One region of the Nonomuraea sp. NPDC050547 genome, then DNA from elsewhere that is predicted to be linked to it. Evidence: riboswitches for the same ligand, from Rfam matches in the RefSeq annotation. Region 1 holds a riboswitch; each other region holds the start of a gene.
The links. A riboswitch is a leader RNA that binds a small molecule or an ion and turns the genes downstream of it on or off. The one in region 1 is predicted to bind cobalamin.
Positions count from the first base shown of each region.

Region 2: another riboswitch for cobalamin. It lies ahead of ACIBHY_RS04485 (ABC transporter substrate-binding protein); the one in region 1 lies ahead of ACIBHY_RS40035 ((2Fe-2S)-binding protein).
Region 3: another riboswitch for cobalamin. It lies ahead of ACIBHY_RS52775 (hypothetical protein); the one in region 1 lies ahead of ACIBHY_RS40035 ((2Fe-2S)-binding protein).

Region 1 is NZ_JBITGW010000019.1:128,083-132,847, reverse strand. It holds gene ACIBHY_RS40045 (hypothetical protein) at 118-519, shown strand; gene ACIBHY_RS40040 (ATP-binding cassette domain-containing protein) at 742-1,164, shown strand; cobalamin riboswitch at 1,128-1,327, shown strand; gene ACIBHY_RS40035 ((2Fe-2S)-binding protein) at 1,495-2,178, shown strand; gene ACIBHY_RS40030 (YcaO-like family protein) at 2,420-3,571, shown strand; gene ACIBHY_RS40025 (LLM class F420-dependent oxidoreductase) at 3,592-4,614, shown strand; gene ACIBHY_RS40020 (MATE family efflux transporter) at 4,620-4,765, shown strand, end outside.
Region 2 is NZ_JBITGW010000001.1:957,606-962,370, reverse strand. It holds gene ACIBHY_RS04490 (FecCD family ABC transporter permease) at 1-928, opposite strand, end outside; gene ACIBHY_RS04485 (ABC transporter substrate-binding protein) at 937-1,947, opposite strand; cobalamin riboswitch at 1,987-2,109, opposite strand; gene ACIBHY_RS04480 (PepSY domain-containing protein) at 2,236-2,847, shown strand; gene ACIBHY_RS04475 (fumarate reductase/succinate dehydrogenase flavoprotein subunit) at 2,875-4,765, opposite strand, start outside.
Region 3 is NZ_JBITGW010000036.1:10,878-15,642, forward strand. It holds gene ACIBHY_RS52760 (hypothetical protein) at 1-355, opposite strand, end outside; gene ACIBHY_RS52765 (hypothetical protein) at 396-1,085, shown strand; gene ACIBHY_RS52770 (SMP-30/gluconolactonase/LRE family protein) at 1,164-2,087, shown strand; cobalamin riboswitch at 2,370-2,573, shown strand; gene ACIBHY_RS52775 (hypothetical protein) at 2,617-3,429, shown strand; gene ACIBHY_RS52780 (DUF418 domain-containing protein) at 3,762-4,765, opposite strand, start outside.

The DNA of each region.
Region 1 (4,765 bases):
CTGACCGGGAACTTGGGGTAGGTTGCCGTAGTTATCGCGATATATCTTGACTTGGAGTGCAACGCGACATATCGTGACTTCCCGGCGATGCGTATCGACCCCTGGAGGGACGATCTCATGAACGAACTGGTGCCTGTCCTGGTTGTCCTCTTCATCGTCGTCCTCGTGCTGCTGTCGGTCTTGCAACTGGCCCTCGTGTGCGGCGCGCCATGGGGGAGCCTGGCATGGGGTGGGCGGCACCGGGTCCTACCGGGACCACTGCGGGTTGGCAGCGGTATCGCGCTGGTGCTCTATGTCGCGTTCGCAGTCGTGGTCGTGGACCGTGTCGGATGGATCGACGTGGTGGCAGACCCCGTCGCGGGTATCGGCACCTGGGCGGTGTTCGGGTTCGCCGTGCTCAGCGTCATCCCCAATGCGGTGTCCCGAAGCAAGCCGGAGCGGTATGTGGGAACATCCGCCGCGTTCATGCTCGCCGCGGCCAGCCTCGTCGTCGCGCTCAACGCGGCGTCGATTTCGTAAGCCGTCCTCGAACACTGCGGCTGCCGACAATCCCGTCCGGCCAGGTCGTGGTCTTGGAACGGCAGCTCGGCGCCGATGCGCGGGTGAGGTTCGCTCCCGAGGACCGCTTCTTCCCGGCGGAGCTCCTGACCGCACTGCCCCGCGCGGTCCTGCACAGGCTGCGGCTTGTGGTCGGCCCGGACGCCATCCTGCGCCGGCACCGCGAGTCCGTGAGGCAGCAGCATGCCCGGACCTGTCGGCCGAAGCGGCGAGGGCGCCCAGCCGCAGTCCGTCATCTCCGCCGCCACGGCCGCCCAGGCCCACGAGTTCGGGACCCGCCTGTCCGGCGGCCGGCGCCAGCGCATCGCCATCGCCCGCGCCATCCTCAAGGACGCGCCCATCCTCGTCATGGACGAAGCCGTCTCCAGCCTCGACACCGAAAGCGAGCAGGAGGTCGCCGCCGCCGTGGCCTCCGTCCGTCGCGACCGCACCACGCTGATCATCGCCCACCGGCTGTCCACCATCCTGACCGCCGACCGCATCGTGGTACGGGAATCCCGCCGCGTCGCCGAGACCGGCACCCATGAGGCTCCTGACCGGCGATGGCGCCTACACCCGCCTCATATCCGCCCAACTGACCGGATCCGTGTCATGATGGCCGGGTAAAGGCGAGCGCGGACTGAGGAAGCCGGTGTGACTCCGGCGCGGTCCCGCCACTGTGATCGGCGAGCGGATCCCCTCGACGCCACCACCCTTCCCCGGGGGTGGGAAGGCGGGGACGAGCATCGACCCGAGAGCCAGGAGACTCACGCGGTCGCCTCCTCGACGACCTGGGGCGGATTTCCCCGGAGAGGAGCAGGCCATGGCGCCTGAAGAACGATGGCGTGCCGTCGGCCGCTCGATCCCGCCGTGAGTAGTCCCTGATCTCTCCAGAAACTGCCGGATTTGCCGTCCGGCCATTTAGTCATTCCCTTTTTGAGAATGGAGCCTGGAGTTATGGAAGCGGCGTCGGAAGAGTCCGTCCGCAGCACGCTCGAGGAAATCGCCGAATTCGGTTCGTTCTTCGCTCCGCACCTTGGCGGCGACCCCGCGGGATGGCACGACGTGAGCGCCGACTACGCGCGCGGACTCACCGATCTGGTCGAGGCGACCGCCGCCAGGTACGACACCGCCGAGTTGCGCATCGGCGCCTCCATCGCCCAGCTGAGCCACGCCGCGCGCCTCTGGTCGCCTGTCGTGGGCGCCGTGCTCACCCGCGGAGTCATCCCCGACCTGACCCGGCTCGACCGCGCCGACGACGACTCACGCCTGCGGCTGCCCACGCTCGCGGGATGGCATGCAGGGACGGAAGGCCAGGTCGCCGCCCTGCTCTACGACATGGTGGTGCGCCGCCACCTCGAACCGTTCGCGCGCGGCCTGCGGGTGAAAGTCGCCCCCGGACTCCTGTATGGCAACGCCGCCTCGGCCGTCGCCGAAGCCGGACGTGCCGTGGCAACCGCCCGCCCGGAGCTCGCCCCCCGGGCCGCTCGGCTGGTGAACCTGCTGCTGGCCACTGGCGGGCTGGCCGGGAAAGGCTCCCTCACCTCTCCAGAACTCGCGTTCCGGCGCACCACGTGCTGTCTCTATTACCGGGTGCCGGACGGCGATAAATGCGGGGACTGCGCCCTGCTGGACAAATGAATTCTTGAAATCCCGGTGAGCCTGTGCCTAAACTTCTTGCGAAGAGTTCGCAACTGCATCACTTGTGCAGAATGCCGAAGGAGGACGCACATGGCGCACCACGGTTTCGCCGAACCCGATGACCCGCAGACCTGCCTGAAGTCCCACACCCCCGCGGTGGACTCGCCGTTCGAGTGGCGTGAGGACGACGACGAGTAAGACCTGATTTCCCGGTCCCGGCACACCCAGGAAGGTCTTGCTCATGATCCGCGAAGTGCGCCGGGACCGGCCACGCCACCCTGTCGTCGCCAGCATGGTCTCGTACACCGCTGTTCAAGGGACAGAGGTGACCGGTGGCGCGGCCCTCGGTGACGAAGACGCAGCTCGCCTGGCCGCGATCGGGGAGGCGATCGAGCGCCATTGCGCCAACCAGGTGCCCGGCGGCCTGACCCGAGCCGCCCACCGAGATCTGACCGAACCCGCACTCGACCCTCGGGACTTCGCCCTCTATTCTCCCGCCCAGTACGCGGCCAAGGGCTTTCCGTTCGTCCCGATGACCCGGGAACTGGAGATCACCTGGGTGCCCGCCGAGGACCTGACCTCGGGGGAGCGGGTCCTGGTGCCCGCCTCGCTGGTCTACGTCAACTACTTCACCGGCCCACGCCGCGGCGAGCCGTACACCAACTACCCGGTCCTGGCCGGTACCGCCGCCGGCCCGACGCGGGAGCAGGCGAGGCGGGCGGCCCTGCGTGAAGTGCTGGAACGTGACGCGGTCACGCTCTGGTGGGCCGGCCGCCATGAAGCCGCCCCGCTCCCGGTGCCCGAGACGGGCCCGCTGGCCACCGCGCTGGGCGAGGCGGCGACGTCCGGGCTGACGGTCACGCCGCTGGAGATTCCATCGGAATTCGGGGCGATCGTCGCCGGGGTCTTCGTCGAGGACCGCGAGCGCGGGATCGTGGGATTCGGCAGCGCCTGCCGGGAGACCGCTGAGGAGGCCGCAGCCAAGGCGTTCACCGAGGCCATCGGCACCTATGAGACCGGCCGCGTGCTGCTGCGCCTGGATCCCGGACCACCGTACCTGCCACGCCGCGCCGACCGCCGCTACCTCGACGACCTGCGGCGCGGCTGGCGTTCGGTCAACGACGTGCGCCTGCACGTCCAGCTCTACCTGGATGTACGCCTGCGGGGCGAGACGCTCGACCGCTTGCGCCACCCCGCAGGATCGCCCGCCAGGGGCGCGGCGACCTTCCGGGCCTACGCCGTGGACCTCACCGTCGCAGGCATGGACCTGCACGTCGCCCGGGTCATCGTGCCCGGCCTGTCCTGCAACGCCCCGGCCGCGTTCCCGTTCATGGGCGGGAGCCGGATCCCGCCGTCATCAGATCTGACACCGGTGCCCCTGCCCTTCGCGTGAACCCAGGAGGAGACGAAGACATGCGGCTCGGACTTGCGATGGGCTACGGCGGCGAGCCGATGGAGGAGGTGCTGCCGGCGATCCGGCACGCCGAGAGCATCGGCGTCGACTCCGTGTGGAGCGTGGAGGAGTACGGACCGGACGCCGTCAGCGTGCTCGGCTACCTGGCCGCCGTGACCGAGCGCATCGAGCTGGGCACCGCGATCATGCAGATCCCGGCCCGTACACCGGCCGCCACGGCGATGACCGCGATGACGCTGGACGTGCTGTCGCGCGGCCGGTTCCAGCTCGGCCTCGGGCTGTCGGTGCCGTGGATCGTGGAGGGCTGGCACGGCCTGCCGTACGACCGGCCGCTGCGCCGCACCCGGGAGTACGTCGAGATCGTGCGTAAGGCCATCGCGCGCGAGGAACGGGTGGAGTACGCCGGCGAGCTGTACCGCCTGCCGTACACGGGTGCGGGCTCCACGGGGCGGGCGCGGCCGATCCGCTCGGAGATGACACCGCTCCGGCCGCGCATTCCGCTGTATCTGGCGGCCATTGGGCCCGGCAACCTGTCGCTCACCGGTGAGCTCGCCGACGGGTGGCTGTCGGGGATGTACGCGCCCGAGCACGAGGCCGCGATCCTGGCTCCGCTGGACTCGGGCATCGCCGGGGCAGGTCGCGCGCCGGGGGATGTGAAGATCTGCCCCATTCTGTACGTCGCGCACGCTGACACGGTTGAGGCGGGGCGGGAGCGGTTACGCCCGCTCTACTCCCATCTGATCGGCGCGGCTTCGCCTGGCGTGCGTAACACCTATGCCGACGTGGTCGTCCAGATGGGGTACGAGGGCGCGGCTCACGACATCCGTAAGCACTTCGCCGCCGGTGACCGTGATGCCGCCACGGCCGCGGTGCCCGACCGGCTGCTCGACGAGGTGGCCTTGATCGGCCCGATCGAGGCCATGACCGAGCGGCTCGCCGTGTGGCGGGAGTCCCGGGTGGACACGGTCATCCTGCTCGACCGCGACCCGGCCTTCCTGGAGGCCGCACGGGCCGTGCTGTGAGACGGATGTGGGCGCTGACGGTGCCGTTGCTGGTGGCGGGGCTGACGCAGATCGTCGTCAACGTCGTCGACACCGTCATGCTGGCCCGATACTCCACGACCGCGCTGGCCGCCTTCGCGCTGGCCGCGCCCGTCTACCTGATCGCCCTGGT
Region 2 (4,765 bases), on a different contig from region 1:
TGCGGGCGGCGAGGTCGGCGGCGATCAGGAAGGCCGCGCCCATGAGCGCGGCGGCAGGCAGCGCCCGCCGGTGGTCGGCGCCGACCAGCAGCCTGACCACGTGCGGCATCATCAGCCCGACGAACCCGATCGACCCGCTGACCGCGACGATCGCGCCGATCATCAGCGCCACCAGCACGAACATCGCGCCGCGGAAGCGGTGCACGTCCAGCCCGAGCGCGGCGGCGGCCTCCTCCCCCGCCAGCAGCAGGTTGAGCGGACGGCTGACGCCCAGCAGCACGGCGGTGCCGAGCAGCACGGCGGCCGCCGGGATCCAGAGCAGGTCCCAGGTGGTGCCGGCCAGGCCGCCCAGCATCCAGCGCAGCGCCGAGTCGGCCTTGTGCGGGTCGTTGGAGGTGACGATGAGGAAGCTGGCCACGGCCGACAGCACCTCGGCCGTGGCGACTCCGGCCAGCACCAGCCGGATCGTGGTCATCCGGCCGCCCGCTCTGGCCAGGCCGTACACGAGGAAGAGCGCGAGGAGGGCGCCGGCGAAGGCGGCCAGGGGCAGCGTCAGCGCGCCGAACACCGACAGGTTGAGCACCATCACGGCGACCGCGCCGACGGTGCCGCCGGAGGAGACGCCGAGCAGCATCGGGTCGGCCAGCGGGTTGCGCACCAGCGCCTGCAGGGCCATGCCGCAGACCGACAGCCCGGCGCCGACGACCGCGCAGAGCAGCACCCGCGGCAGCCGTACGTCCATGACGATCGTCTCGCGCACGGCCGGCCAGGTGGGCTCGCCCAGCGGCAGCCGGAGCCGGTGCAGCAGGATCGACCAGACCTCCCCGAACGGCAGGCCGACCGAGCCCGCCGCGACGCCCGCCGTCGCGGCCAGCAGCAGCGCGGCGGCGAGCACCGCGAGGATCAGCGGGTACGGCGCACGCCGCACCGCCCGCGTCACTTGAACCGGTCCGGATGGATCTGCCGGGCCAGCGCCTCCACCCCGGCCGGCACCCGCACCCCGAGCACCGCCGACGACAGGGGCAGCACGGCGAACCGCTGCTTCTTGATCGCGGGCACGTCCTTGAGCGCTGGGCTGGCCAGCAGGAACTTCTTCTTGGCCTCGACCGTGGTCTGGCCGTAGTCGTAGATGACGATGACCTCGGGCGCGCGCTCGGCGACCTGCTCGAAGGAGACGTTTCCCCACGCCTTGGGCAGGTCGGCGAAGAGGTTGGCCCCGCCGGCCAGTTTGATCATCTCGTTGCCGATCCCGGCGCCGCCCGCGGTGAAGGCGGTCTTGTCGCCGGAGTCGTAGACGAACACCTTGGCCGGCTCGACGTCGCCGAGCTTCTTCGCAACGCCGTCCAGGACGGTCCGCATGGCGCCGATCTGCCGCTCCGCGCGCTCGCCGACGCCGAAGACGCGGCCGATGGTACGGATCTCCTCCTCGGCCTGGGCCGCGGTGACCGGGCCGTTCGGGCATTCCTCGGAGTTGACGTGGGTGTCGATGCCGGACTTGGCCAGCACGTCCCGGCCGCGGCCCTCCTTGGCGTCGAAGGCGCTCTCGAAGCCGCCGTAGACGAAGTCCGGCTCGGCCGAGAGCAGCGCCTCGAAGGAGGGGTACTCCTTGGCCAGTACCTTGATCCGGTCATAGGCGGCCTTGTACTCGGGCAAGATCGCGTCATCGAGGTAAGCGGTGCCCGCCATCGACTTCTCCAGCCCGAGCGCGAGCATGATCTCGGTGGCGTGCTGGTTGAGCGCGACGGCCCGGCGGGGCGGCCGCTCGTAGGTGGTGCTGACGCCGCAGCTGACGACGGTGACGGGGAATCCCGCGGGGACTCCGGCCGCCTGTTCGGCGGCCGGTGCGGGAGCGCTCGCACAGCCGGCCAGCAGGGCCGAGGCGACGAGCAGGGGTACGAGCGCGCGCGGGCTCGCGGGGAAGGGCATGCCGTCCACCGTTCCTCTCATGGGGAGATCCGCCCCAAGGTCGTGAGGTGGCGACCGCGTGAGTCTCCTGGCTCTCGGGTCAACGCTCACCCCGGCCTTCCCGCCCGCAAGGGCAGTGGCTTCGTCGGGGCTCGCTCGCCGATCACAGTGGCGGGACCGCGCCGGATTCACACCGGCTTCCTCGATCCGCCGTCGCCTATTTCGGGATCTATCGTGGCATATCCGGAGGGCTGCCAACCAGGCCGTACGCCTTCATGATCTACTGACCTGCGGGAATGCCGAGGAGATATTCGGGGCAGCGTGCACCTCATGGGGGAAAATTCTAAGAAGCACGCTATTCGCGCGGCCGCGGCCGCCGCCGCGCTGTTCACGATCACGGCCTGCGGTTCCGGGGGCGCCCAGAACACCGCCGGCCTCGCCGTCCAGAGTCCTGCCACACCGCCGGCCGATCCCAGCGACATGGGCTCGCCGGACGCCGGTACCGGTGCCGACGACGTCAAGAAGGCGGGCGAGGCCGCGCTGGCCGCCGTGGAGGGCACGGTCACCGGCCTGGACTCCGACGAGGGCGTGTGGAAGGTCACCATCATCGGCGCGGACGGCGCCGAGAGCAAGGTCCGGGTCGACGCGATGACCTGGAAGGTCGTCGGCACGCCGTCGGCGGAGGCCGACGACGACGCGGAGAAGGCCAAGCACAAGGCGCAGGCCGAGGCGGCCAAGACCACCTACTCCGACGCCGCGGAGAAGGTCGCCGGCGAGTACCCGGACGGCAAGATCACCGAGCTGTCCCTGGACAGGGACAACGGCACGGTGGTCTGGGAGGCCGACGTGACCGCCGCAGACGGGACCAAGGCGAAGGTCAAGATCAAGGCGGACGACGGCAGCGTGGTCTCGCCGTCAGCCGAGCCGGAATCGACCGGCTGACGCACATGACGGGCTGAGGAGGCGGCGCTACCCGGCCAGCGCCCGTCGCGCGTAAGCGCGCACGTCCGCGTCCGGATCGCCCAGCGCCGCCTCCAGTGCCGCGCCCGCTTCGGCCGTGTCCGCCCAGCGGGTCAGTGCCAGCACGGCCGCCTTGCGCACGTCGAGGTTCTCGTCCGACAGCGCCGCCACGAGCGGCGCCGGCGCACTGGCGCGGTCGGCGGCGGCGAGCGCGCGGGCCGCGCCCACCCGCACCTGCCACCGCGGGTCGTCCATCGCCTGTACGGCCGCCGCCACCAGCGGCCCGCCCGCACCGGCCGACGACTCCAGGGCGGCGGCCCTGACCAGCGGGTCGGCGTCGGCGGCCAGCGTCTCCAGCACGGGCGCGGGCTTGCCGATGATGCCGAGCCCCTTGGCCACCCAGACTCGTACCTCCCGCGACGGGTCGCCGGCGGCGGCCGCTACCAGGTCCGGCTCGTCCAGCGAGACCAGGCCGCGGATGGCCTCGATGCGCACCCGGTGGTCGGCGTCGGCGATCGCGGCGGCGAAGACGTCTCTGCCGCCCAGGCGCAGCGCGCGCAGCAGGTCCAGGGCGGTGGCGCGGACGAGCGCGTCGCCTCCGGCCAGCGCCGCGTCCAGGTCGAGGGGCGGGCGGAGCACCTCGGCGAGCTCGCGCAGGCCGGTGGCGGCGGCCCGCCGTACCGTGCCGTGCTCGTCGGCGAGGGCGGCGACCAGGGCGGGGCCGGCGCCGTCGGGGACGGTCTCGGTGCGGGTGGCGATCGCGGCCCTGCGCACCTTGGGGTCGGGGTCGGCCAGGTAGGGGGCGAGCTGCTCGGTGGTGGGCTGTTCCTCGGCCAGGCGGTGCAGCTCGAGTATGCGCGGGGAGCGGCGGCCCACGCCGGTGCGCTCGGTGGTGACGGGGGCGGCCCGCCGTACCGGGGCGGAGGTGTGCGCGGCCAGGACGGCGGGGGCGGCGGCGGACGGCGCGAACTCCTCGACCGGGACCAGGTAGGGCTCGACCGGGCGCTTGAGGAACTCCATCGCGCCGTCGGCGCGCTTGCGCAGGTTCAGGTGGAACAGCCACGCGCCGTCGTCGCGGGCGGGCAGGTCGGCGCGGTCGTGGTAGAGGCCCCAGCGGCTCTCGGTGCGGGTGAGGGAGGCGCGGGCGGCCATCTCGGCGCAGTCGCGGATGAAGTCCACCTCGGCGCAGCGCATCAGCTCGTGCGGGGTTCGGGCGCCCATCGAGGCGATCTCCTCGCGCATGCGCTCGAACGACTCCAGCGCGAGGTCCAGCCTGGCGGCGGTCTTGGGCGGGGCGACGTAGTCGTTGACGAAGCGGCGCAGCTTGTACTCGACCTGCTGCTGGGGCGGCCCGTCCGGGTTGCGCAGCGGGCGGTAGACGAGTTCGTGGGCGGCGCTCACCTGCCCCTGCGGCAACGTCGCGGGCACGGGCGTGGCCGCGGCGGCGGCGTGGGCTCCGGCCAGGTCGCCGAAGACGAAGGCGCCGATCATGTAGTTGTGGGGGACGCAGGCCAGGTCGCCCGCCGCGTACAGGCCGGGCACGGTGGTCCGGCCGTGCTCGTCCACCCAGACGCCGGAGGCGGAGTGGCCGCCGCACAGGCCGATCTCGGAGATGTGCATCTCGACGTCGTGGGTGCGGTAGTCGTGCCCGCGCCCGGCGTGGAAGGTGCCCCTGGTCGGCCGCTCGGTCGAGTGCAGGATCGTCTCCACCGCGCTGATCGTCTCGTCCGGCAGATGGGTCAGCTTCAGGTAGATGGGGCCGCGGGCCGAGGCGATCTCGGCCGCCACCTCCGCCATCATCTGGCCCGACCAGTAGTCGGAGTCGACGAAGCGCTCGCCCCTGTTGTTGACCTGGTAGCCGCCGAACGGGTTGGCCACGTACGCGCAGGCGGGCCCGTTG
Region 3 (4,765 bases), on a different contig from region 1:
GGCTCGGGACGGCGGATCCGGGGTCGGTACCGGCGAAGGCCAGCCCGATGACGAAGCCCGCGACCTCCTCAAGCTGGCGCGCCCGATCCAGCGGCCCCAGCACGGCCGGGAGTCCGCCGACATCGCGGACCAGGTCGCCGACGACGCGCAACGCCCGCGGATCGTCACCGCACATCGCCACCGTGACGGGGGGTCCGCCGCCGGCGCGGGTCCACTGGGCGGAGGGGAAGACGTTGAAGGCCTTCACGACGTGCGCGCCGGGAGCCAGCGCGGCGATCCGCTGTGCCATCGCCTCGCCGGGGCCGTTCAGCACCACGCCCACGCCGTGCTCGACGGCGTTCGTCGGATCGATCAACGGGGTTCCCGCCAGCGAGCCGCCCGAGCACGACCCCCTCGTGCTCGCCTGGCTTCGAGCCCGGCCGTCGGGCGACGATCCGCTGCTCGGCTCACTGTTGCCGCGGATCTTCGAGGCCGAGGGCGCCGGCCGCGTCCTGCGTGAGGAGCGTGGGGAACCCGTCCCCACCCGCTGGCCGGCCTTGCTCCGGCGGCTGCCGGCCGAGGGCCGGGTGTCGCGGGCGGAACTGCTCGACGGGTGCCTGCGCCGGTTCCTGCGTGGCGGGGACGAGATCGGGCTGCGCTTCTTCGTGCGGCTGCACCACCTGCTCGACCCGACGCCGCAGGAGGCCGGCGCGCGCGTACGCGACTATCTGCGGTTGCTGCCCGCCGCTCCCGGCGCGGTCGCGGAGCTGGCGCTCGCCCAGATCGGGTACGGCGGCGCCGCCGCGGCAGGCGAGGTCGTCGAGACGATCGGCGCGCTGACGTTCCGGCCTGAGGCCAGGCTCGCCCTGGAGGGCCTGCGCCGGTTGGAACGGGAGCTGCCGCATGCCGCCGAGCCGGCGCCCGCGCTGGCGGCCGCGTTCGGGCACGCCTCCTACGAGGTCCAGGGGCGGGCGGCCAGGATCGCGCTCAGGCACGCCGCCGCCTTCGCCCCGGGCGGTGCGGCCATCGCCGAGGCCGCGCCGCTGCTGCCCGCGGCGCTCGGTGTGAAGGTGACGGCCGTGTACGGCGGGAGCCCCGCCCGTTAGCCGGAGGCCTCGCGGCACTTGCGCACGGCGCCCGGCGATCTAGCGTGGGTCCCGAGACGATTGGAAAGAGGGCATCAGATGCTGCGAACCATCAGGCTCCTTTGCGCGATTGTCACGACCCTCGTCCTGGCCGTCGCCACCGGCGCTCCCGCCGGGGCGGCCGCGGACCGGGAGTTACCCGAGTCGATCCCGTTGCCCGACGGCTTCCGGCCCGAGGGCATCGCCATCGGCTCCGGCCCGCTCGCCTACTTCGGCTCGCTGGCGAACGGCTCCATCTACCGGGCCGACCTGCGGACCGGGCGCGGCGCGATCATCAGCGAGGGTCCCGGCACCCCGTCCGTCGGGATGAAGATCGACGAGCGCGGACGCCTGTTCGTGGCGGGCGGCACGGCCGGGGACGCCCGCGTCGTCGACACCCGCACCGGCCGGGTCCTGGCCTCCTACCGGCTGGCCACCGCCGCCGGATTCGTCAACGACGTCATCCTCACCCGCGACGCCGCGTGGTTCACCGACTCCGCCAACCCGGTGCTCTACAAGCTGCCGCTGCGCGGCGGACGGCTGCCCGCCGACGTGGTGCGGGTCCCGCTCACGGGCGACCTGGTGTACGGCACCGGCATCAACGCCAACGGCATCGCCGCCACCCCCGACGGCCGGGGCCTGATCATCGTGCAGTCGAACACCGGCGGCCTGTTCCGCGTGGACGGCACCGGTACCACCTCCCGGATCGACCTGCACGGCGAGTCGCTGCCGCAGGGCGACGGCCTGCTGCTGCGCGGCCGGACCCTGTACGCGGTGCAGAACCGGATCAACACCGTGGCGGTCCTGCGGCTGAACGCGGCGGGGACCGAGGGCCGCGTGGTCCGGCGGGTGACCAGCGCCCTGTTCGACGTGCCGACGACGGTGGCGGCGTTCGGGTCCCGCCTGTACCTGCCCAATGCCCGCTTCACCACCCCGCCGACCCCCGACACGACGTACGACGCCGTCGCCATCCCCCGCCCCTGACCCGGCACGCGGGCCTCATCGATCGGAGACCAAGGCCCGGCACCCGCACGGCACCACGCCCATGCACGCGGCGCATCCGATCTCCCGGCACACGCGAGATCGGATGCCCGAGCCCCGAGGCGCCCCCGGCCCGAGGCGCGACGCGCGAGATGCCACAGCCCGAACATGCCGCGGTCCGAGGTGCCTCGGCGTGAGATGACGCGACCCCATGCCGGGAACACCTCGCCGCATCACGCCCAGGCCGGGCGAGGCATGGCCGCGTGCGCGACCCGCGCAGGGCATATGCTTCCTCCTGCGGCTGGCCCGGCCCCGTTGAGGGATCGGCGCAAGAGGGAACCCGGTGTGAATCCGGGACTGCCCCGCAGCGGTGAGCGGGAACGACCGCCGTCCACGCAAGCACTGGGCTCCGGCCTGGGAAGCGACGGCCAGTAGGAACGTGTGGGACGCCCGCGAGTCCGAACACCTGCCACCGCCCGCGCGCCGCCCGGTGCGCGGCCCCCAGGGGTTCCGCGAGGGAAAAGGACCCGACGTGAGACAGCGCACCACCGTGCTCGGACGCCCGGCGACCACCACCGGCCTGTGGGAAGGATGGCGGGCGCTCGGCCTGACCGACCTCCCGCTCCACCACCCCACCTTCCGCTCCCCCGCGACCTTCGGCGTCGCGGAGGGGTCGGCGCTCACCCCAGCCACCCGCTTCCGGCTCGACCACGGCGCGCCGCTCGCCGCCTACCTGGCGGTCAGGCGGCTCGGCTTCGAGGTACGCCCGGTGCTACCCGGCCCGCTCGCCTTCCTGCGAAGCACCGGCGGCCGAAGCGCCGGCGGCCCGGGCTTCGATCCACTCAGCCTGCTGGAGGCGTTCCTGGAGCCGTACGCCGAACTGCTGGAGCGGCTGGCCACCGCCGGAGCGCAGGAGGTCCAGCTGGACGAGCCCGCACCGGCCGACCCTGCGGGCCTGCGCCGCCTGGCCCGCGTCTACCGGCGGCTGGGCGAGCTGAGCAACCGTCCCCGGCTGATGGTGTGCCTGTGCTCGGGCGAGGCCGGTCCGGCGCTGGCCGTACTGGGCGGTTCGCGGGTCGAGAGCATCGCCCTGGACTTCGTGACCGCGCCCGGCGCCCTGGACGCCCTCACCCGGATGGGCGGCCTGCCCCGCACGACCGTGGTGGCCGCCGTCGTGGACGGCCGTTCGCCGCACACCGGGCCGGTGGAATCCGCCGCGGCGACGTGCGCCACGATCTCGGGCCTCGCCGACCGGCTCGTGGTGGCCGCCTCCTGCTCACCACGCCAGCCCGCGCCCCTGGAGACCGCCGCCACCGTGGTCCGCGTAGGACTCGGCCATGCCTGAACCCTGCTGACCCCGCCACGATCTTCACGGGCGTCCGTGACGGCCATGTGACCGTCACGTGTGGACCGCTACCTCGCTCGGGGACATGCGTTTGTTCGGTTTCATGTCCGATGCCCCGGAGCTTCCGTCGCTCACCCCGAGGAGGCCGGGGGTCTACGGGCTGCGGGTGCCTGGTGCGGCCGGCCTTCGCGCCTACCGGGAACGGCTGCGCGTCGCGGATGGCGACGGCACGTCTCGAACGTGACGCCCCTCGGCGGTCGCCGGATCGTGATCCTGGGCATCCCCCGCGCTCCGCAGGGCGCCTGCCTGCGGGAGGAAGCGGCCGTCCGGAACTAGCGGTACGACATGCGGCGCACGAGCGCCTCGAACGGGCCCCGGTATCCCTTGCGGTGCATCCAGGCCGCCGCGGGAATCGAGGCCGCCCAGATGACGACGGCGACGGCGAGGCTGGCGGCGAAGCTGAGGTCGTCGCGCAGGCCCAGGGTGAACGGGTAGAAGAGCGCCACCCATACCACCGACTGCGCGAGGTAGAACGTCATCGAGCGCTGCCCGAGGGCGGCCAGGGCGGTGGTGAGGGGGCCGTGGTTGTGGCCGATGCGGACGGCGGCGAGCCCGATGGCCGCGGCCGCGCCGATGCCGCCGATGTAGCCGGTGAAGCTGTGCGCGGCGTACGTCACCCATACGACGGGCGTCGCCACGTCGGGCCAGGTGCCGACGGCCAGGAACGCCGCCGGGAGCCGTCCGACGACCGCGGCGCCGATGCACAGCAAGGCGATCCGCTTCAGGAGAGCCATGTGCTGTCCCGGCTCGTCGAGGATCTTCTTGCGGGCGGCCAGGAGTCCCCACGCCATGCCGGGGATCGCGAAGAGGATGGACACCAGGGTTCTGCCCGGCCACGCGATGGCGTTGGTGAGAAGGTGATCGACGAAGGCCGGCTCCATGTACTTCGCGATGGTGAACGGCGAGCCCTCCGCGGCCGTGGTGTAGACCTGAACGCTCTGCCAGGTGAGGAAGAGTCCCCCCGGGATCAGGGTCAGCAGGCCCAGCCGCCACAGGACGGCGTCGCGGGCGCGTACGAGGAAGGCGAGGAAGAGCATCGTCACGCCGTAGACCGCGATGACGTCGAACGGCACCAGGACCACCGCGTGTGCCAGCCCGATGACGATCAGCCACAGGCTGCGCCGGCGTAGCAGCGCGCGCACGGACGGCCATTCGCTGCCGCGCGCGTACTGACGCTGGGCCAGTTGCCCGAGCCCGTAGCCGAACAGGAAGACGAACATCCCGCGGGCCTGGTTGTCGGTGACGAGGGTGGTGAAGAAGTGGGCGATCGTGTTGA